Regions from separate parts of the uncultured Dysgonomonas sp. genome, predicted to be linked through region 2. Evidence: riboswitches for the same ligand, from Rfam matches in the RefSeq annotation. Region 2 holds a riboswitch; each other region holds the start of a gene.
The links. Region 2 has a riboswitch for cobalamin ahead of QZL88_RS03640 (cysteine-rich CWC family protein). Riboswitches for the same ligand answer to the same signal wherever they lie in the genome.

Region 1 (2,273 bases), 4.2 Mb from region 2:
GTATCTCTTTTTTCTCTTCTTTGGTATTGTCATGGATGTAAGAAGCCAATAAGCTGGCCTGCAATTTGAAACGGTCGAAATAGAGAGACGTCGCAGCAGCTACCCATCCGGAATAACGTTGTGGATAAATAAATTCCCGCATATTGGAGTTCATCTTATTCCACATAAAATCGGCAGAAACATTGGCGCTCCAAAAAGGTAATATATTGAACAAATTGGCAGACGAGAGATAGGCTTCATGGAGCATATATTTATTATCCAGTTCGGGGCCGGGATAAGGGCCGGCTATGTAGTGTATATAGTCATATGCATATTTGGTTGATAGCAATGTGCTGTATGTCGCCGATACGTTCTTTTTGAGGGAGGACTGAAAGAAGAAATTCTTATCCCACTGCCTGTCTTCATGGGCGTATACGTCGGGCTTTTTTATATCGGCTCCCGGATAGCCGCGTTCGGATGTATAGAAATAAGAACGGGTTTTCCATTCTCCGTCTTTGATCTTCCCAAACAGGGCATGTTCGATACGAAAAACATTTATATCGCCGTTTTTCCTTACCTCGGTCGTATCATAACCGCCCCGGTCATCCATATTATTTACTACCGCACGCTTGAATTTATATCTGCCCGAAGAATGGATATATTCGGCATTGAGGGAACCGGATACATTTTCGGATAGTTTCTGATGCCACAGGACAGAGGGATTAACAAGGTCGAAAGCTCCGGTCTTGAATGCCGCTTTGAGGCCGTATCTCCGACCCTGCCTGAATTCCGGAGATTTTGTCGTCATATAGATGGAACTTGCGGACGCATAATCTTTAGCCGGCTGGAATATGGCGCTCTTCTGTCCGTTATAGAGGGATATCGCCTCCATATTGTCCAGTGAAAACCTGCCTAAATCAACAACGCCATTCTGTGGGTTTCCGATTTCTATACCGTCATAGAATACTCCTACATGCTGGCTGCCCATACTACGGATATTTACAGTCTTGAGGCCTCCCACACCGCCGTAGTCTTTGAGTTGTACGCCCGAGAAGTATCGCATGGCATCGGCTACGGAATGGGCACTCAGATTTTCAAGCAACGTCCCTGACAAGGTTTGCACGGGGACAATTTCCGTTTGAATAACCCGTGCGGACACAACAACTTCGTTCAACAACTGTATACTATCCAGCTTGTTCTGGGCAAAAGAAATCAAGCATACGTTTGATAGGATAATAATTAAAATCCTTTTCTTCGACTTGGAAAATGACATTTCAAGCTAATAAGAATATTATCAAATAGCTTACTGAAAATAAGTCGTATGAAGATTGAGTGAATAGGAAATCAGTATAGTAAGTCAGACAACGCCAGCGTAAAAGATTGATTCCTTTTCAGTGTTCTTCAGCTTTATTTCCCGAAAGCTTTAAACTAATCAACCTTGGCAGGTCTTCTGACTTACTCCATCTTTGAACGCCCTTCCCAACATTCAGTGAACAGTGAACAGTGAACAGTTAACAATAAGATTGATAACGGTTGACTGAAGACTGATTACTGTCAATCAGTGGTATTTGGTATTGTTCGAAGACTTTTTTCAGAAACATTGTTAACTGTTTACTGAATAGAGCTTACAGCAGCGGGTCTGTTCAGGACTTACACCTGATTCCCTTTTCATCATTTTTCCGAGGATACGGAAACATGACACCAAAATCTGAGTGCAAAGATATTAATATTATTTAAATAAAGAACCTTGATGAAGAGCAGTTTCAATAATTAACATTAGACCCTGATTTATTTATTGAATATGAGATAATCAGAGGTTTGTTAATTTTTTATTCCTGATCTGAATTCAACTTAGACCTCGAGGAAACCGCATCAATATATTCTTTAGGCGTTAAATTGAACTGACGATAAAAACATTTTGAGAAATACGATGGAGAACTAAATCCGACAGTATAACATACTTCCGATACACTGTCTTCTTTCTGATCAAATAACTGTGCTGCCTTTTTTATCCTTTTGATACGAATAAAATCGTTTGGCGAAACATCAAATAATCCTTTTGTTTTTCTGTACAAACTTGATTTACTCATATTTAATGCCGCAGCAAAATCATCTTGGCTAAACTCAGGATTTCCCAGATTTTCTTCAATCACTTTGTTGACTGTCTTCATAAAGGCTTCATCCGTTTTAGAAAATGCAGTTTCACTTATTGATGTATATGCCGAACGCTTAAAGGCCTCGATCATCTTATTTCTGTTTGCCAGTAAATTTGAGACTGTCGCCATCAGGAATTC
Region 2 (2,273 bases):
CCTGGAAAATACCGTCACGTGTATTTCTCTTTGTATATGAAATAAATGGCGGATTAAACATCACTGCCGTAATGAACGGTATAGGAGCCAATCCATTGTATTCTACAGGACAGTTCCAGTTGATATCGCTCAGTGTAAGGGCTGCATTTGCGCCTGCTGTCAGCTGACGGTATACACGATATTGATAGCCGATCACGGTTTCTTCGATACGACGGTATATGGAGAGAATAAGCTCATTGAATAGTTCATTGGCCTGCATAAAGCGAACGCTCTGCAATCCACTGCCTATCGAGCTGTTGTGAACGATAGTGTATCGTTCAAGCCTGCGCCAAAAGCTATATAGCAATTCTATCAGTTCAATAAACAAGTCTTTATCATTGAAGAAGATAGCATATTTACCATGCACATTCTGCACTTCATCTGTATTGCAGACTGTAAGCAATTTAAACGCCTCTATCAGCGTTTTTTCAAACTCCTCATCAGTTTTAAATTCTTTGATATAGTATTCGTAAATAATAACTTCTTCTTTCTTCAGTTTCTGAATAAAGACTTCTATAACTCTATGGAATCCATAACTGTTAAGTATTTTCTGTCGCGTGTCGCAAAATTTCAGAGTGAAGTTGATTATTGCTTTACCTTCGCCTAGAGTGAATTCTTGTAGCATGTCTGATATTGTTTATTATTTATAATTTTTGATTATCCGCACAATTTTCAGCTTATAATCTTCTGTTACGTGACTAAAGCGAACAGAAGATCATAAACCGATTACTCCAACCTGATCATAATCAGGATTGAGATGCTTTCTAGCTTCAAATTTAAGGAAACTTACCTATACAATTAAACGAATTAATGACTAAATTTATAATAAATTGTAAAATTAAAACAAGTTTTTGCTATTTTACTGTAATATAGTTCTTTATAAATCATTCATTTTTGTTCTTAGTCAAAAATTTAGGATTTACATCGAATGCATAGAAGGAGCTGTTGGTTTCTTGTAAACATTTAGGACACAAGCAGTCGCGGTAATTATCTTTTATATAATCACGAACTCCTATAACAAGACTTACTTTACGGCAACTACATAGCTCTATCCTGTCCTCCCTGCAACTGAATGATGCCGAACATCTTTTACATATCTTTTTCATTGTGTTTATTTTTTAAAAATGTGTAATATAATGATAACCAGATCAGAAAGTGCCTATAACATAAACTTATGTTGCCATACAGATACGATGGACATAAGATTGATTTAAACACAATCATTTCTTGAAATACAAATACTTAAAATAGTGAGATAAATCTCTTGTTTCCTATCTTTTTCCGCGAAAGATGAAAATATATGCTTTGGCAGGTCTTCTGACTTACTCTATCTTTAAACATCCTTCCCATTCAATAATGAATAGTGGTATTGGGTATTGTTTAAAGACTTTTTCAGCAATACTGTTAACCGATTATTGTTAACTGTTCACTGATAAGAGCTTACAGCAGCGCGACTGTTCAGGATTTACACCTGATTCCCTTTTCATTACTATCCGGCAAATGCGGACTTGTAACACCAATACGAAAACAAAGATATAGAATAAAATAGAATTGCAATGTGTTTTGACGGAAAGTTATCAAAAAAAAGCATGCTGCCCCCCGGGATAGCATGCTTGTTATATGTGCAGGTACAAGGTCAGTTTTCTTCCTCCAGATCCCAATCATCGAAGAAAGAATAATCGTCCGTAAACTGCTCCAACTCGCGGCGATCTTTTTTTGTAGGACGCCCCGTTCCACGGGCTCGATCTACAAATCCGGTCATCTTGGACATCTCCAATATTTCCAGTTGTGAAGGAAGAGTTACATCACGCATAAATTCAGGAACGAGCTTTGCTCCCATCCTGTTTTCAGAAAGAGCCAATACTTCGAACGAATATGTCACAGGCGGACGGCGAACCTCTATCACATCTCCGACTTTTATCATTCGTGATGGCTTTATTGTTATACCCTTTATTGTTATACGCCCTTTTTTGCAGGCCTCTATGGCAATAGAGCGCGTTTTGAACAGACGCACAGCCCAAAGCCATTTATCGATCCGTACTTCGTTCTTTACTTCTTTAGCCATATCTTATTTGTTGTTATACTGATTCATTGTGTTTTGTATCCCTGCCAGACAAAAACTCTTTATTATTTCTCCGCAAGTTTCCAGTTTAGCCGGAAGCTCTTTCTCCTCTTCGTCAGAGAATCCTTCCAGGACATAATCAACTTGTCCTCCTCTCGGAAAATCGTTCCCA
Region 3 (2,273 bases), 270 kb from region 2:
ACTCTCTACCTTAGCTCTTTCTTCATTTACATGGATCCATTGATAGTCAAGTGTAGCTTCTGCAAATTTGTTGATGCGGTCTTGAGATATTTTCAGCCAATCAGAAGTCCCCAGTTCCTTTCCTACATACTGCTCAAAATCGGCATAGGAATTAATAATAAGTTTTGCCATAATAGTTAATTAACAAATACAGTATAAAAATATTGATATTAAACGATATTACCAAATAAACATAATAAGGAATATAAATTTAACTATATTTTTTCGCGATTTAATAATTTCCTCTACTATAACACACTTTCGATGCAGCATGTAATCTAAAATTTAACAAGAAACGCATTAATTCCTTTATCAAAAAACTTGACAAACTTGACAACTTTTACACATTTTTTATCTGTCAGCTTTTTCGTTCATTTCAACTTTGTATCCAACTTAAAACTTGACAAAGTTGACATATTTTCATATTTTCCACCTGTCAGTTTTTACTCTTATTGTAAGACTCTCCTGAGGAATAACGTCGGCTTCTAATATTTCAAAGAACGCTTGTTTCATTTTATTGAATACATCAATCATTTACTTATAGATAAAGTTATTTGACTTACATTATATAAATCTTTATAAATTTAATTCCATATCTTTGCACTAAATTTTGGTGTTACAAATCCGCATTACCGGATGAGTAATTAAAAGGGAATCAGGTGTAAATCCTGAACAGACCCGCTGCTGTAAGCTCTTTTCAGTGAGCAGTTAACAGTCATCAGTTAACAATTTTGCTGAAAAAAGTCTTTGAACAATACCAAACACCACTGTTTCACAGTAATCAGTGATACAGTAATCAGTTAACAGTTTTTTTGACTGTTTACTGATAACTGCTAACTGTTTACTGAAAATGGGAAGGCCGTTCAAGGATGGAGCAAGTCAGAAAACCTGCCAAAGCGTTATTAGTTGAAAGCTCGAGGTTTAGGCTTAAAATACTGCTTACAGACAACATTTGTACCTGTTCGTCTATTTTTCCTATACTAAAAGCATCTTATTTTTTAACTCCAATAAAATGGATTGTATAGATGTTTGATTCTGTTATGTTCGTATCTCTCGGTCCCGGAGACCCGGAACTGATAACCTTGAAAGGTTTGAAAACACTGCAAGAAGCAGATTTAATATTTTGTCCGTCAACCGCCCTTCCCGGAGGAAAAAGGTCCTCAAGGGCAAAGGATGTCTTATTGCAATTGGGCGTCGATGAATCAAAGCTGAACACATTCAATGTACCGATGAACAAAGACCGTTCACTGGCCATTGAAAGCTACAAGGCTGTGGCGAAAGAAATATCGGATAAGTATAAATCCGGACATAAAATAGCTGTTACAGCCGAAGGAGATGCCGGATTCTACTCTACCATTTACTACATAAGCGAATATCTTACACAGGAGAATATACCGGTCAGCCGTATCGCGGGCGTGCCTGCATTTATAGCCTGTGGCACTCTGGCCAATATTCACATTGTGAAACAAGAGGAAGAACTCGAAGTTATTCCGGGTACCATAACATTAGACAGCCTGAAAGAAAAGATCAAAAGAGAGAAAACCGTTGTACTAATGAAAACTTCGCAGTGCGAACAGGTAATAAAGGAAGCATTAGAAAATATTCAGGACGTCACTTTCCACTATTTTGAGAATGTTGGGATTTTAGGCAAGGAGTTCTATACTCCTAATAGAGAAGAAATACTCAATCGTAAATTTCCTTACTTTTCACTAATTATAATCCGCAAATAGACCAATATGAAAATCCTTGTCCATTCAATAATCCTGCTTGCTTTTGGCTGCTTCATTGCATGCAACCCGAATAAGAAAGACAGCAACAATATCTTCGGCTCGCACGATACTTTAAATATCAAATATGCAAAAGGCTTTACCGTGTCCGAACATGGAAATTACAAGCTGGTGGATATACACGATCCTTCCGGGGAAAGCGATACCAAATATCAATATGCTTTATTGAAAAGAGGGGAAAATAAAACCGGCATACCTGCCGGATACCAGATTATAGAAGTCCCCGTAAGAAGCGTGGTATGTATGACCACCCTGCAAATTTCCAATTTTATCAAATTAGACGCTGTGGACAAAATAGCAGGGATAACCAGCACCCGTTTCCTGTTCAATCCTCAGCTAAACGAACAATTAAAAACCGGAAAAACAAGCAAAATCGGTATCGAAGGCGAGTTTGACAACGAAGTGGTTATGGCTCTCGATCCCGATATTATCCTTGTTTCGCCCTTC

Region 1: it holds a riboswitch for cobalamin, as region 2 does, so the genes downstream of both, QZL88_RS20540 (TonB-dependent receptor plug domain-containing protein) here and QZL88_RS03640 (cysteine-rich CWC family protein) in region 2, are expected to answer to the same signal.
Region 3: it holds a riboswitch for cobalamin, as region 2 does, so the genes downstream of both, cobI (precorrin-2 C(20)-methyltransferase) here and QZL88_RS03640 (cysteine-rich CWC family protein) in region 2, are expected to answer to the same signal.

The regions. Positions count from the first base shown of each region.
Region 1 covers NZ_LT599032.1:5,081,242-5,083,514, reverse strand. The annotation lists gene QZL88_RS20540 (TonB-dependent receptor plug domain-containing protein) at 1-1,252, opposite strand, end outside; cobalamin riboswitch at 1,402-1,700, opposite strand; gene QZL88_RS20535 (hybrid sensor histidine kinase/response regulator transcription factor) at 1,809-2,273, opposite strand, start outside.
Region 2 covers NZ_LT599032.1:839,362-841,634, forward strand. The annotation lists gene QZL88_RS03635 (phosphoenolpyruvate carboxykinase) at 1-664, opposite strand, end outside; gene QZL88_RS03640 (cysteine-rich CWC family protein) at 924-1,145, opposite strand; cobalamin riboswitch at 1,329-1,575, opposite strand; gene QZL88_RS03645 (RNA-binding S4 domain-containing protein) at 1,676-2,104, opposite strand; gene pth (aminoacyl-tRNA hydrolase) at 2,108-2,273, opposite strand, start outside.
Region 3 covers NZ_LT599032.1:571,235-573,507, forward strand. The annotation lists gene QZL88_RS02515 (MaoC family dehydratase) at 1-171, opposite strand, end outside; cobalamin riboswitch at 634-950, shown strand; gene cobI (precorrin-2 C(20)-methyltransferase) at 1,065-1,769, shown strand; gene QZL88_RS02525 (ABC transporter substrate-binding protein) at 1,776-2,273, shown strand, end outside.